One region of the Pseudorhizobium flavum genome, then DNA from elsewhere that is predicted to be linked to it. Evidence: predicted binding sites of a transcription regulator. Region 1 holds the regulator's gene; each other region holds the start of a gene.
What was found. The regulator PhoB, encoded in region 1, activates phosphate uptake and scavenging genes when phosphate is short. The targets are predictions, from matches to a motif close to TGTCATNNANCTGTCAT.
Positions count from the first base shown of each region.

Region 2: ACEPP2_RS16240 (bifunctional 2',3'-cyclic-nucleotide 2'-phosphodiesterase/3'-nucleotidase) is a predicted target of PhoB. The motif match lies at 2,312-2,328, and genes of this name have one in related genera.
Region 3: ACEPP2_RS08640 (DUF2794 domain-containing protein) is a predicted target of PhoB. The motif match lies at 2,591-2,607, and genes of this name have one in related genera.

Region 1 covers NZ_JBIOKZ010000005.1:147,094-151,557, forward strand. Annotated here, with positions in the region: gene phnE (phosphonate ABC transporter, permease protein PhnE) at 1-1,068, shown strand, start outside; gene phoB (phosphate regulon transcriptional regulator PhoB) at 1,288-1,971, opposite strand; gene phoU (phosphate signaling complex protein PhoU) at 1,989-2,708, opposite strand; gene pstB (phosphate ABC transporter ATP-binding protein PstB) at 2,753-3,568, opposite strand; gene pstA (phosphate ABC transporter permease PstA) at 3,583-4,464, opposite strand, start outside.
Region 2 covers NZ_JBIOKZ010000008.1:174,993-179,456, forward strand. Annotated here, with positions in the region: gene ald (alanine dehydrogenase) at 1-1,020, opposite strand, end outside; gene ACEPP2_RS16225 (Lrp/AsnC family transcriptional regulator) at 1,176-1,637, shown strand; gene ACEPP2_RS16230 (PilZ domain-containing protein) at 1,755-2,072, shown strand; gene ACEPP2_RS16235 (hypothetical protein) at 2,083-2,280, opposite strand; gene ACEPP2_RS16240 (bifunctional 2',3'-cyclic-nucleotide 2'-phosphodiesterase/3'-nucleotidase) at 2,385-4,370, shown strand; gene ACEPP2_RS16245 (DUF2087 domain-containing protein) at 4,401-4,464, opposite strand, start outside.
Region 3 covers NZ_JBIOKZ010000003.1:367,988-372,451, reverse strand. Annotated here, with positions in the region: gene ACEPP2_RS08655 (ABC transporter permease) at 1-564, shown strand, start outside; gene ACEPP2_RS08650 (Bax inhibitor-1/YccA family protein) at 780-1,526, shown strand; gene ACEPP2_RS08645 (GNAT family N-acetyltransferase) at 1,634-2,191, shown strand; gene ACEPP2_RS08640 (DUF2794 domain-containing protein) at 2,188-2,574, opposite strand; gene ACEPP2_RS08635 (DUF1223 domain-containing protein) at 2,830-3,579, opposite strand; gene ACEPP2_RS08630 (sulfite exporter TauE/SafE family protein) at 3,734-4,464, opposite strand, start outside.

The DNA of each region.
Region 1 (4,464 bases):
GCCGCACCGGCGGCGCCTACTGTCGAGACACGAACCGAGGAGATCGTGACCGAAGCCGTCGTCCGCATGGGCTCCTCCCACACCATTGATGTCCAGCCGGACCGTGTCGTCCTCACGCGCGGCGGCGAAACGGTGACGCTGCTGCTCGATCGGGACGCAGAGGAAGTCCACGTCCAGGGCCCGCTTCCGGAATGGGTGGAACAGCGATCGATTGGGGGGCGGGTGACGGCGTTTTTCGGCTTCTCCGGATGGGTTGACGTCAGCGACGACCGCGTTCGCATCCGCAAGCGCTTCCTCGGCTGGGAGAACTTCCTCTTCGATACAAATTCCGCCTTCTTCGGCAAGTCGTCGGGCGAGATTGTCTCGCTGATCTTTACCGGCGAGCGGATCGACCCGGCTAGGTCCAACCTGTCGCTCGCCTGGAGCGACATCCTCCACAACCCGTCCTGGCAGCATCTCGACGTCTGGACGAAGCTCCTGCAGACCATCGTCATGGCCTTCATCGGCACGTTGTTCGCCATGATCGTCGCCTTTCCCCTCTCCTTCATCGCCGCCCGCAACATCTTCCGCAACCGGCCGGCGAACCAGCTGACGAAGCGCCTGTTCGACTTCCTCCGTTCGGTCGACATGCTGATCTGGGCGCTGTTCTTCACACGTGCCTTCGGCCCGGGGCCGCTCGCCGGCATCTCTGCCATCTTCTTCACCGACACCGGAACGCTCGGCAAGCTCTATGCCGAGGCGCTGGAGAACATTGACGACAAGCAGCGCGAAGGCGTCCGCTCGGTAGGCGCACCGCCGGTCACCGTCCAGCGCTACGGCGTCCTGCCGCAGGTCATGCCGGTCTTTGCCTCACAGGCGCTCTACTTCTGGGAGTCCAATACCCGATCCGCGACGATCATCGGTGCGGTGGGAGCCGGCGGCATCGGCCTCAAGCTGTGGGAGGCGATGCGCACCAATTCCGACTGGGAGAACGTCGCCTACATGGTGCTGCTCATTCTCATCGTCATCTTCCTCTTCGACGGGATCTCGAACGCATTGCGCTCCCGGCTGATCGGCAGGGAGAGGTGACGGAGGCCTTTACGACCGAGCAATCCGAGCCTCCGACCGGCTTCGGTTTATGAAAACTCCAGAACCGCGCCGGGAACGGTCGCGGCTCTTTTCCTGCCACTCCTGTCCTCGGTTATCACCCTCCCCTCGAAATGCTGGCGCGCCCCAAAACGAGAAGAGCAGCCGCACTGCGGGCCGCTGCTCTGAGGTCTTCGGATCGCGTTCCGGGATGTCGGGCGCCTAGCCCTCTAGGGAGTAGCCGGCGCCGCGGACCGTGCGGATTACATCGGGCATGTTGGAGAAGTTGAGGGCCTTGCGCAGCCGGCCGACATGGACGTCCACCGTACGCTCGTCGACATAGATGTCATGGCCCCAGACGCCATCGAGCAGCTGCGCCCGAGAGTAGACGCGTCCCGGTGCCGACATCAGGAATTCCAGCAAGCGGAATTCGGTCGGACCCAACCGCACCTCCCGGCTCTTGCGGTGAACGCGATGGGTTTCACGGTCGAGCTCGATATCGCCGCAACGGAGCACGGTTGATAATACCTCGGGCTTGGCACGCCGGAGCATCGCCCTGACGCGAGCCATCAGTTCGGGCGTCGAGAACGGTTTGACCACATAGTCGTCGGCGCCGGTCGCCAGGCCGCGAACCCGCTCGCTCTCCTCACCGCGCGCCGTCAGCATGATGATCGGCAGGCGCTCGGTCTCGCGGCGCTGGCGCAGGCGACGGCAAAGCTCGATCCCGGATACGCCGGGCAGCATCCAGTCAAGAATGAGGAGGTCCGGAACGCGCTCCTGGAGGCGCAGTTCGGCCTCGTCCCCCTTGACGATGGTTTCAACCTCGTAGCCTTCGGCCTCGAGGTTGTAGCGGAGAAGGACGCTGAGGGCCTCCTCGTCCTCTACGACGGTGATCTTTGGCTGCATGAAAAGGCTCCGCGATCCTAGTCGTCGCTCAGGACGGCGCTCAGCGTGTTGGACCGGTCATCCTTTGGCCGCTCACCCTCCGGCTGCGAGCCGGTCGCCATGTAGTAGATCGTCTCTGCGATGTTCGTGGCATGGTCGCCGATGCGCTCGATGTTCTTGGCGCAGAAGAGCAGATGGGTGCAGCTCGTGATGTTGCGCGGATCCTCCATCATGTAGGTGAGGAGCTCGCGGAACAGCGAGGTGTACATGGCGTCGATTTCCTCGTCGCGCTCGCGGATGGCTTCCGCCTTCTCAGCCGAGCGCGTGACATAGACGTCGAGCACTTCCTTGAGCTGGACCAGCGCCAGTTCCGACAGATGCTCGATGCCACGTGCAAGGTTGCGCGGGATGCCCGTTTCCTGGACCGCGATCACCCGCTTGGCAGTATTCTTGCCGAGGTCCCCTACCCGCTCCAGGTCAGCCGCGATGCGAAGCGATCCGATTACCTCGCGGAGGTCGGCCGCCATGGGCTGGCGCTTGGCGATCGTCACGATGGCCTTCTCGCCGATCTCGCGTTCCGCGTGATCCAGGATCACATCGTCGGAAATCACCTTCTGGGCAAGTGCGGTATCGGAATTGACCAAGGCGCGAACCGCGTCGCCGCACATCTGCTCGGCAAGGCCGCCCATCTCGGAAATCCGGCGGGCCAGGTATTTCAACTCCTCGTCGAAAGCCGACGTGATGTGGGATGATGGCATGATCCAGTTCCTCAGTGTCTTGGTAGCGCGCGGTCCACCGCGGATCAGCCGAAGCGACCCATGATGTAGTCCTGTGTGCGCTGGTCGTTCGGGTTGGTGAACATCTTGTCCGTGTCATCCTCTTCGACGAGATGGCCAAGATGGAACATTGCGGTGCGCTGCGACACGCGGGCGGCCTGCTGCATGGAATGGGTGACGATGACGATCGAATAGTTCGCCCGCAGTTCGTGAATCAGTTCCTCCACCCTTGCGGTGGCGATCGGGTCGAGTGCCGAACAGGGCTCGTCCATGAGGATGACTTCCGGCGACACGGCAACCGCACGGGCGATGCACAGGCGCTGCTGCTGCCCGCCCGAAAGACCCGTCCCGGCCTCGTGAAGGCGATCCTTCACCTCGTTCCAGAGGCCTGCCTTCTGGAGGCTGCTTTCGACGATCTGATCAAGATCGGCTTTCGAACGGGCAAGACCATGGATGCGGGGCCCGTAGGCGACATTCTCGAAGATGGACTTCGGAAACGGGTTGGGCTTCTGGAAGACCATGCCGACGCGCGCACGCAGTTCCACGACATCAATGTCCGGGTCCTGAATGTCCTGGCCGTCCAGCGTGATCTTGCCGGTCACACGGGCATTCGCGATCGTGTCGTTCATGCGATTCAGGCAGCGCAGGAAGGTCGACTTGCCGCAGCCGGAGGGTCCAATCAGAGCGGTGACGGTGTTCTTGCGCACGCCGAGGTTGACGTCGAACAGCGCCCGTTTGTCGCCGTAGTAGACGGAGACGTCCTGGCCAATCATCTTGTAGTCGATCTCGTTCATCTTCTTTACCAAGGCTTTTTCAGTGGCGGCTTCCGACAGGATGTTCATCGCTCTGTTCTCCATTACCACCGGCGCTCGAAGCGGCGACGCAGTATGACTGCGACAAGGTTCATGACGAGCAGGAATACCAGCAGGACGATGATCGCACCGGATGCGCGCTCCACAAAAGCAGGGTCGCCGCGCTGCGTCCAGTTGTAGACCTGGACAGGCAGAGCCGAAGCGGGATCGAAAAATCCTTCCGGAGGTCCCGCGGGATATTCGCGCACGAAGGCGACCATGCCGATCAAAAGCAGCGGTGCCGTCTCACCGAGCGCCTGGGCGAGTCCAATGATCGTGCCGGTGAGGATACCGGGCATGGCCAGCGGCAGGACGTGGTGGAATACAGACTGCATCTTGGATGCACCGACGCCCAGCGCAGCATCGCGTATCGACGGAGGGACAGCCTTCAGGGCAGCCCGGGTGGCGATGATGATGGTCGGCAGCGTCATCAGCGTCAGCACCAGCCCGCCGACGATCGGCGCCGATTGCGGCAGCCCGACGAAGTTGATGAAGGCGGCAAGCCCCAGAATACCAAAGACGATCGAGGGTACGGCCGCAAGATTGGCAATGTTTACCTCGATCAGATCGGTGAAGCGGTTTTTCGGCGCAAATTCTTCAAGATAGATCGAAGCCGCCACGCCGATCGGCAGTGAAAGGACGAGGACGATCAGCATCATGTAAGCCGAGCCGAGTATCGCGACTCCAAGGCCGGCGGCCTCGGGCCGGGTGTCCGACGCGTCTGGTGCCGTGAAGAAGTCCCAGTTGAAGCGGGTCGTCAGGATCCCTGCCTGCTTCAACTCGTCGGCAAGGCGCAATTGTTCCGGGGACGTGTTGCGGTCAAGCTCCGCACTCGCCATCGTCACCCGGCCCTTGTAGTAGCCGTCGATGCGTCCGGATGCGAGCAT
Region 2 (4,464 bases), on a different contig from region 1:
GTTGCGCAGATGGCGATCCTCGGCGATGGCCCGCAGGCCATGATCTGCCAACGCCAGACCGTAGTGCAGCGTCGCATTGTTGAGCGCCTGGGCCGAGGTGATGGGCACGGCACCCGGCATGTTGGCGACGCAGTAGTGAATGACGCCGTCGACCTCGTAGGTCGGGTCGGAATGCGTCGTCGCCTGCGAGGTCTCGAAGCAGCCGCCCTGGTCGATCGCCACATCGACGATCACGGCCCCGCGCTTCATGCCGGACAGCATTTCCCGCGTGACGAGCTTGGGCGCGGCCGCTCCCGGGATGAGAACCGCACCAATGACGAGGTCGGCGGTAAAAACCTCCTCCTCAAGCGCCTCGATCGTCGAGTAGCGAGTGCGGACACGACCGTTGAAGATATCGTCCAACTGGCGCAGTCGCGGCAGCGAGCGATCGAGTATGGTCACTTCGGCGCCGAGGCCGACGGCCATCTGTGCGGCGTGTGAACCAACCACACCACCGCCGATTACCGCCACCTTGGCCGGCAGGACGCCGGGTACGCCGCCGAGCAGCACGCCACGGCCTCCATTGGCTTTCTGCAACGCGGTCGCTCCTGCCTGGATGGATAGCCTGCCCGCCACTTCCGACATCGGGGCCAGCAAGGGCAGTCCGCCCCGCTCGTCTGTCACGGTCTCGTACGCCACGGCGGTGACCCCTGAGGCAAGAAGGCCTTGGGCCTGCTCCGGGTCCGGTGCCAGATGTAGATAGGTGTAGAGTATCTGGCCTTCGCGCAGTTGGGCCCATTCCTGCGGTTGCGGCTCCTTCACCTTCACGACCATGTCCGCGGTTTCAAAGACTTCCTGGGCGCTCCTGGCGATTCTCGCCCCCGCCGCGACATAGGCACTGTCGTCGGCACCGATACCGGCGCCCGCCTTCGTTTCCACCAGCACCTCGTGGCCGTGCGCCACATATTCGCGCACCGCCGCAGGCGTCAGCCCCACACGGTATTCATGGTTTTTGATTTCCTTCGGACACCCGACACGCATGCACGTTCCTCTCTGTGTTGTCGCCTGAGGCATAATTTAGCGAGGATGAAACCAGAGCAGATAACGCGGGCAATGTCCTTGCGAAGGTCCCTTGGCAAGGCCCCATTTCTCGAAGATATTTGCGCCCATTGATAACAGAACGCGAATTTGTTGCGATGAGAACCCTGGATGCCATTGATCTTGCGATGATGCGGATACTTCAGCAGGATGGCCGCATATCCAACGCAGAGCTCGCGGCCCGGGTCGGGCTGTCCCAGTCAGCCTGCTCGCGAAGACTTGCCACGCTCGAGACTGAAGGGACGATCAGCGGCTATCACGCCCGCCTGTCGAACAAGGCGCTCGACTACAAGATGATGGTGATCGTCCACATCTCGCTCTCCGGCCAGTTCGCTAGGACGCTCGCCGAATTCGAGGCCGCCGTAAAACGGTGCCCGAATGTACTCGTCTGCTACCTGATGTCGGGCGAGTACGACTATATCCTGCGCGTCGCCGCCAAGGATCTGGAAGACTACGAGCGCATCCACCGGGACTGGCTGTCTGCGCTTCCCCATGTGGTGAAGATCAATTCCAGCTTCGCTCTCCGCGAGGTGCTCGACCGTCCCAATGTCGGGCTCTGACGCGGACACGTCCAATTTTAGGAAACGCCCTCACCGGACCGCAACGAGTTGGCGCTAAAAGAGGATCGGGCAACACAATGGGGCGGGGGTCCGATGATGGGCGCGAATACTCTCGGCATGAGCAACCGTAGCGCGGAACGCGTGAGGACGCGCATCTACGGAACCGTAACGCATCTCAACCAGTCTGCGACCGGCAAAGTCGTTGACCTTTCCGCGACCGGTATCGCGCTGGAGCTGGATAGACCCTTCAGCGCCGCGCAGGGAAGCAAGGTGAAGATCGAGAGCGAAGAACTCGGCTTCATTGAAGGGACCGTGAGGTGGTACCGCGGCAGCAGGATCGGCATCCAGTTGCACCTGAACAGCAATGCGCTGGCCCAGGTCTCCTCCTATTTCCGGTTCTTCCACCGGGACGTGAAGCCTGTCGTGAGCCGCTGACACGGCGGTCCTATTGCCGATCCACCTGAACCTTGAAATCGTAAGGCTGGACGCCCTTGGCTCCGAATGAGCGACTCAGGTCGTTCCAGTAGCTCCGGTTCAGGTCGACACCGAGCGTCACGGTGCCGGTGCTTGACGTGGTTGCCTGGTCGAGCTGGCGAAGATCCAGCTCTGCCGGGTTGGCGTTGCTCCCACTGAAAACAAGCACCTGCGCCGCATCGGGCACCTTCAGCCGACCCTGTCATTTTGCCGATGTACTTCCGTGCCATTGCGCATAGTCTTTCCTCGCCATCTGCAATCCAGGAGCTGACCATGCCGTCCATCTCACTGCCTTCCCTGACACGTCGTTCGCTGCTCGGCGGCCTCGCCGCCACGTCGGCGCTGGTTGTGCTGCACCCGTTCGCGGCGCGCGCACAGGCGAACCAGGCGCATCTTCGCATCATGGAAACGACCGACATCCACGTGCATGTGCTTCCCTACGACTATTATGGCGACAAGCCGAACGACACGATGGGCCTCGCCCGCACCGCATCACTTATCGATTCGATCAGGGCGGAGGCAGGCAATTCGATGCTGATCGACAATGGCGACTTCCTGCAGGGCAATCCGATGGGCGACTACATCGCCTATGAGCGGGGCATGAAGGAGGGAGACCAGCATCCCATCATCCAGGCGATGAACGTGCTTGGCTATGATGCAGGGACGCTCGGCAACCACGAGTTCAACTACGGGCTCGATTTCATGTTCAAGGTCCTGGGCGGCGCCGGCTTCCCCTATGTTTGTGCGAATCTCGCCAAGGGCATGCTGGCTTCCGATCCCAAACAGGATGAACTCTTCTTCAAGCCCTACGTGATCCTCGAGAAGCAGATCCGCGATGGCTCGGGCGCCGAGAGCCCGGTCAAGGTCGGCTTCATCGGCTTCGTGCCACCGCAGATCATGGTCTGGGACGCCAAGCATCTGGAAGGTAAGGCACAGACGCGCGACATCGTGGACGCTGCCAAGGCCTGGGTGCCGGTCATGAAGGAGGAAGGCGCCGACATCATCATCGCGCTTTCCCATTCCGGGATCGACGGCTCTGGAATGAGCGAGCGGATGGAGAACGCCTCGCTCTACCTCGCAGGCGTCAACGGCATAGACGCGGTGTTCACCGGCCACCAGCATCTCGTCTTCCCCGGCCCGAAGGATTTCGAAGGCATCGCCGGAGCGGATGCGGAAAAGGGAACACTGATGGGCAAGCCTGCCGTCATGGCCGGCTTCTGGGGCTCGCATATGGGCCTGATCGACTTCCTGCTGGAGAAGGACGGCAATGGCTGGAAGATCGTTGACTTCACCACAGAGGCGCGCCCGATCTACCACCGCGATGAGGATCGTAAGGTCGTCGCCGACGTCAAGGACAAGCCCGAGGTGACGGCGGCCGTCAAGGAAGAGCACGAGGCGACGCTTGCCTATGTCCGCCGCCCGGTCGGCAAGACATCCGCTCCGCTTTATTCCTATTTCGCGCTCGTCGCCGACGATCCGTCGGTACAGATCGTCTCCAATGCCCAGACCTGGTACATCAAGGACATGCTCAAGGACGGCGAATACAGGGACCTTCCGGTCCTTTCCGCCGCCGCCCCCTTCAAGGCCGGCGGCCGCGGCGGCGCCGAGTATTATACCGACGTCCCCGCCGGCGACATCGCCATCAAGAATGTCGCCGATCTCTACCTTTACCCGAACACCGTGCAGGCCGTGCTGATCAGCGGTGAGCAGGTCAGGAACTGGCTCGAAATGTCAGCCGGGATGTTCAACCAGATCGAGCCGGGAGCGAAGGACGCGCCGCTTCTCAACACAGCTTTCCCGTCCTACAACTACGACATCATCGACGGCGTCACCTATCAGATCGACCTGTCGCAGCCGACGCGCTTCGACAAGGATGGCCAGCTAGTCAACGCGGATGCGCACCGTATCGTCGACCTGCAGTTTGAGGGCAAGCCGATCGATCCGGCGCAGAAATTCGTGGTGGCGACCAACAACTACCGCGCGGGCGGTGGCGGCAAGTTTCCGGAGATCGCTGGCGACAAGGTCATCTTCGTCGCTCCCGACACCAATCGGGACGTGATCGTGCGGTACATCGTCGAACAGGGAACGATCAATCCGTCGGCAGACGCCAACTGGTCGTTCAAGCCGATGGCCGGCACCACGGCGATCTTCGAGAGCGGACCGAAGGGTCGCACCTATGTCGCCGACATCAAGGGAGCGAAGATCGAGGAGGCCGGCGACGGCGCCGAAGGATTCGCCAAGTTCAGGCTCGTCCTCTGACGCCACCCACCAGAGACAGGAGGGCCGCCGTCAGGCGGCCTTCCGCCGGTCCTGCCCGAGCAGCCGCAGCAACAGGGCAAGCTCCGGCGGCGGC
Region 3 (4,464 bases), on a different contig from region 1:
TTTTCGCCCAATACCTTCCGCGGTGCTCCGCATGCCTGGCTGGCAACGCTGGCGGACCCCGATGCCACGGCCGCCTCAGAGGCCGCCATACTGCGGGATGTGACGGGCGCCTATCCGACGATCACCAGTGTCCGGGTGAAGGACGCGATCGACATTGTCGACCAGCTCGTCGGTCAGTTGGCGACGGCCATCCGGGCCGCAGCTGCCGTCGCCCTCGTCGCGTCTGTCCTGGTTCTCGCAGGCGCCCTGGCTGCGGGGAACCGCGCCCGCACCCATGACGCCGTCATCCTGAAGACGCTCGGCGGAACCCGTGCCCTGCTGATCCGGGCCTTCAGCTATGAGTACATGATCCTCGGAGCGGCGACTGCCGTTTTCGCACTCGTCGCTGGCGGCACGGCTTCCTGGTTCGTTGTCAGCCGCATCATGAACTTGCCTTCGATCTTCCTGCCGGACGTGGCCTTGGTCACGCTCATCGGGGCCCTCGTCCTCACGGTGGGGATCGGCCTGATCGGGACCTGGAGAGTCCTGGGGCAGAAGGCGGGTCCGGTGCTGCGGGAACTTTAGTCGCCGGCTTCCGGAGCACGGCCTGATCACATCCGCGTCAGCGGAGGCATTTCGGCGCCTCCGGCGCTGCCGATTCGACGCAATTCGCCGCCTAACCACTTGTAGAACAGGCGATCTGCCATCATATTCGGCGCAGGCATGCTGAGCTCCGCAGCGGCGCCTGGGATCGTCGGTCCCGACACCGTGACTAAACACGGAGCTTGAATGAGGAAACTATGGCTGACTTCAAAAACTACCAGAACCGTATGGCGCAGGGCCACGCGCAAGCGGGGGCGATGATCGACGAAGGTCTCCGCGCCTATATGCTCAAGGTCTACAACCTGATGGCGCTGGGCCTGGCGATCACCGGCGTTGCGGCTTTCCTGACATGGCAGATGGCGGTTGCCGATGGCCAGCTGACCGGCTTCGGGCAGATGCTCTATGCCAGCCCGCTGAAGTGGGTGATCATGCTGGCCCCGCTCGGCATGGTGTTCTTCCTGAGCTTCCGCATCAATTCGATGAGCGTCGCTGCAGCCCAGATGACCTTCTGGATCTATGCGGCAATGATGGGTCTCTCGTTGTCCTCGATCTTCCTGGTCTTTACCGGTGAGAGCATCGTCCAGACGTTCTTCGTGACCGCCGCCTCCTTCGGTGCGCTGTCGCTCTACGGCTATACGACGAAGAAGGACTTGTCGGGCTTCGGCACCTTCCTGATCATGGGCCTGTTCGGCCTGATCATCGCCTCGATCGTCAACATCTTCCTGCAGTCTTCGGCAATGGGCTTCGCCATTTCGGTGATCGGGGTTCTCGTCTTCGCCGGCCTGACCGCCTACGACACGCAGAAGATCAAGGAAATGTACTGGGACGGCGACGAAGCCGTGGTGGCTGGCCGCAAGGCTATCATGGGTGCCCTCACCCTCTACCTCGACTTCATCAACCTGTTCATGTTCCTCCTGCAGTTCCTCGGCAATCGCAACGAGTAGCGGCATCGGAAACAGCAGACGAAAAGGCGGCCTCCGGGCCGCCTTTTTTTGTTGCCCAGCGTGCGCTGCGGCAATAGGTTCGCTCAGTTCCTCCTCGGCATCACCCCATGACCTTCATCCTGCGCGACGCTTCACCTTCCGATCTCCCGGCAATCACGGCCATATATGAAGACTGCGTCCTGAACGGGACAGCGAGCTACGAGCTCGACCCACCCGACACGGTTGAAATGGAAGCCCGCTTCGCCGCAATCTGCGGCAAAGGCTACCCCTACATCGCCGCCGAGGATCCGGACGGTAATCTCCTCGGATATGCCTACGCGTCCGCCTTCCGGACCCGACCCGCCTATCGCTGGCTCGTCGAGGACTCCATCTACCTTGCCCCCGAAGCCCGCGGCCGCGGGATCGGCAAGGCACTGCTATCCGAACTGCTGACGCGCTGCACCAGCCTGGGTTTCCGGCAGATGGTGGCGGTGATCGGCGGCGCGAGCCCCGCATCCATTGCCGTCCACGAAACCCTCGGCTTCAGGACCACCGGCAGGCTGGAGGCAACCGGCTTCAAGCATGGCCGGTGGCTCGACACCGTACTCATGCAGCTTTCTCTCGGGGATGGAGCCACCACGGATCCGGACGCCCTTGCCTATCCCGGCACCCTCTACCCAGGCTAATCGATCAGCTTCAGCACCTTGTCGAAGACCCGCAGCACCTGCGGCAGCTCGTGGCCCCGCTTGAGGATCATCCCGTGCGCGTTGACAACACAGTACTGGCCCTGCTTGGCCGCCAGCTTCGGGTTCTTCTCGATCCGGTAGAGCGGCATCTCGCCGGAACGCTTGAAGATCGAGAAGACCGCGCGGTCCTTCAAATGATCGATGGCATAGTCCTTCCACTCGCCCTCGCCAACCATGCGTCCGTAGATCCGCAGGATGGCATCCAACTCTCGCCGGTGGAAGGTGACGGGGACGGGGTCTCGGCTCTGGCGGTATTCGGTCAGGCTAACGACGACGTCGTCTTCTTGGCTGCGGAGGCCCCGCAAATCCGGCTGATCCGTCATCACGACTCCATGAATGATGTCAATCGCATTACAGTTTGCCTCAGCGGGGGCAAAAAGCAATCGGCTGCGCATCTTTTGACAAACCGCAGCGGGTTTTTAATCTTGCCGCATTTCGAACAAAACACTGCCGGATTCCCGGACAAAAGTCCGAGCGTTGGTTGGCTTTTTCAGCCCCAATAGATCCGGCCCGGTTGCATTGACCCTTACCCCCAGCCCCCCAATGTCTCCGGGTCGGATCGCTTCCAAGCAGCGTTTCTAGTTGCGCTTGCGCCCTGCCATCAGGATCGTCGCCCCGAGGATGGACGCTGGCTCCCCGCCGGAGCCTGAGCGCTGCAGCAGGATTGCGCACCCATCTTTCTTCCACTTGCCCATGAACTTGCCCGGAAGTGACAGCTTGAGCGGCTTTCCTTGCCACATGCCGACCGACTGCACATCGTAGACGCTGTGCCAGTATTCTATGGTCTTGCCGGCATTCTCGCCCTTCGAGACCTCGACATCCTGCCGCTTGGTAAAATACGCGACGACTACTTCGGCCTCGCCCTGGCCTTCGCCGATCTCGATCTCGATCTCCTTGCCCCGCATGCGGGCGACAACCGGCACCGTCAGGCCCTGGCCTTCGGCCTTGAGCCTCTCCACGGTGGCGGTGATCGTGCTGAGTTCCGTCCCCTTCACGTGATCCCGGCCATTGATCACCGCCTGGGGCGTGTAGACGCCGGTTCGGCCGAGCGATTCGGCATACCCGTACTGCCGTTCCGTATTGGCCTTGGAGCTGAGCGTATCGGTCCAGCCAAGGTAGTTCCAGTAATCGACGTGGTAGGAGAGGGCGACGACATCGCCTTGATGTACGAGTTTCTTCAACACGGCATCTGCCGGCGGGCAGGATGAGCATCCCTGCGATGTGAACAGCTCGACCACGCCTTTCGGCGTCTGGCCCTCTTCTGCCGAGGCTGCGGCGGCAGCCAGGACACCGGCAAGGAATATCGCTCTGCGGACGATGGGCAGCATGAACGCAAACCTCTTGAACTGACATTTGTTAGCCACGGCTGACCGCGGGGATCAAGAGGCTAACGGAAGAACTCGGGCCAAAGTAACCGGGCGGACGGCTCAAGAGGAAGTCACGATGGGGTGAGGAGCTTCGACGTCCGCACCCACGCAACAGTCACATCAACTGCTGGAGACCCTGCAGCAGATAGACCCCACCGATACCGGTGACGATCCAGCGTGTCCAGCTTCGGAAGGACACGTCCGTGATCCGCTGCAGGATGATGTTGCCGGTCCGCGTCCCCAAAATGGCGATCGGGGCGGCCAGAAGGATCGCGAGCCAGTCTGATGCAGGCAGTGCGGCAGCAGCCTGCCAGTAGAAGACCACCTTTGTCGCATGCGAAACGAGCTGCATTGCCGCCTTCGTGGCGATGACCTTGCGGCGATCCATCATGGTGCGGATGAAGAAGATGTCGATCGTCGGCCCGGAGACACCAACCCCCATGGCAAGAGCTCCGGCGACGAAGCCGCAGGCGAGGGCGTGAGACGGGCGGGAGGCATCCAGTTGCAGGCGCTGGACCGGCAGCCAGACGAGAATGGGCATCAGCCCGAGAACAACGGATACGACAATGAGGTTTGGCGTGTAGTCCACCACCGTCAGCACAGCCGCCGCGATCAGGAGGCCGAGACACAGGATCGCCAGGATCCGGTAATCGATGTAATGCCGCGAAAACCAGGCGCGGGAGCCGTTGGCGACCATCTGGATCACGCCGTGCACGGCGATCGCAGTGGCGACCGGCATCAGGAAAAGCAGGACCCAGAGAAGGATCAGCCCGCCGGCCATGCCGAACACGCCGGAAAGCAGCGATGTCAGGAAGACCGTCAGCGCCATGCCTGCGAGGATGGCTG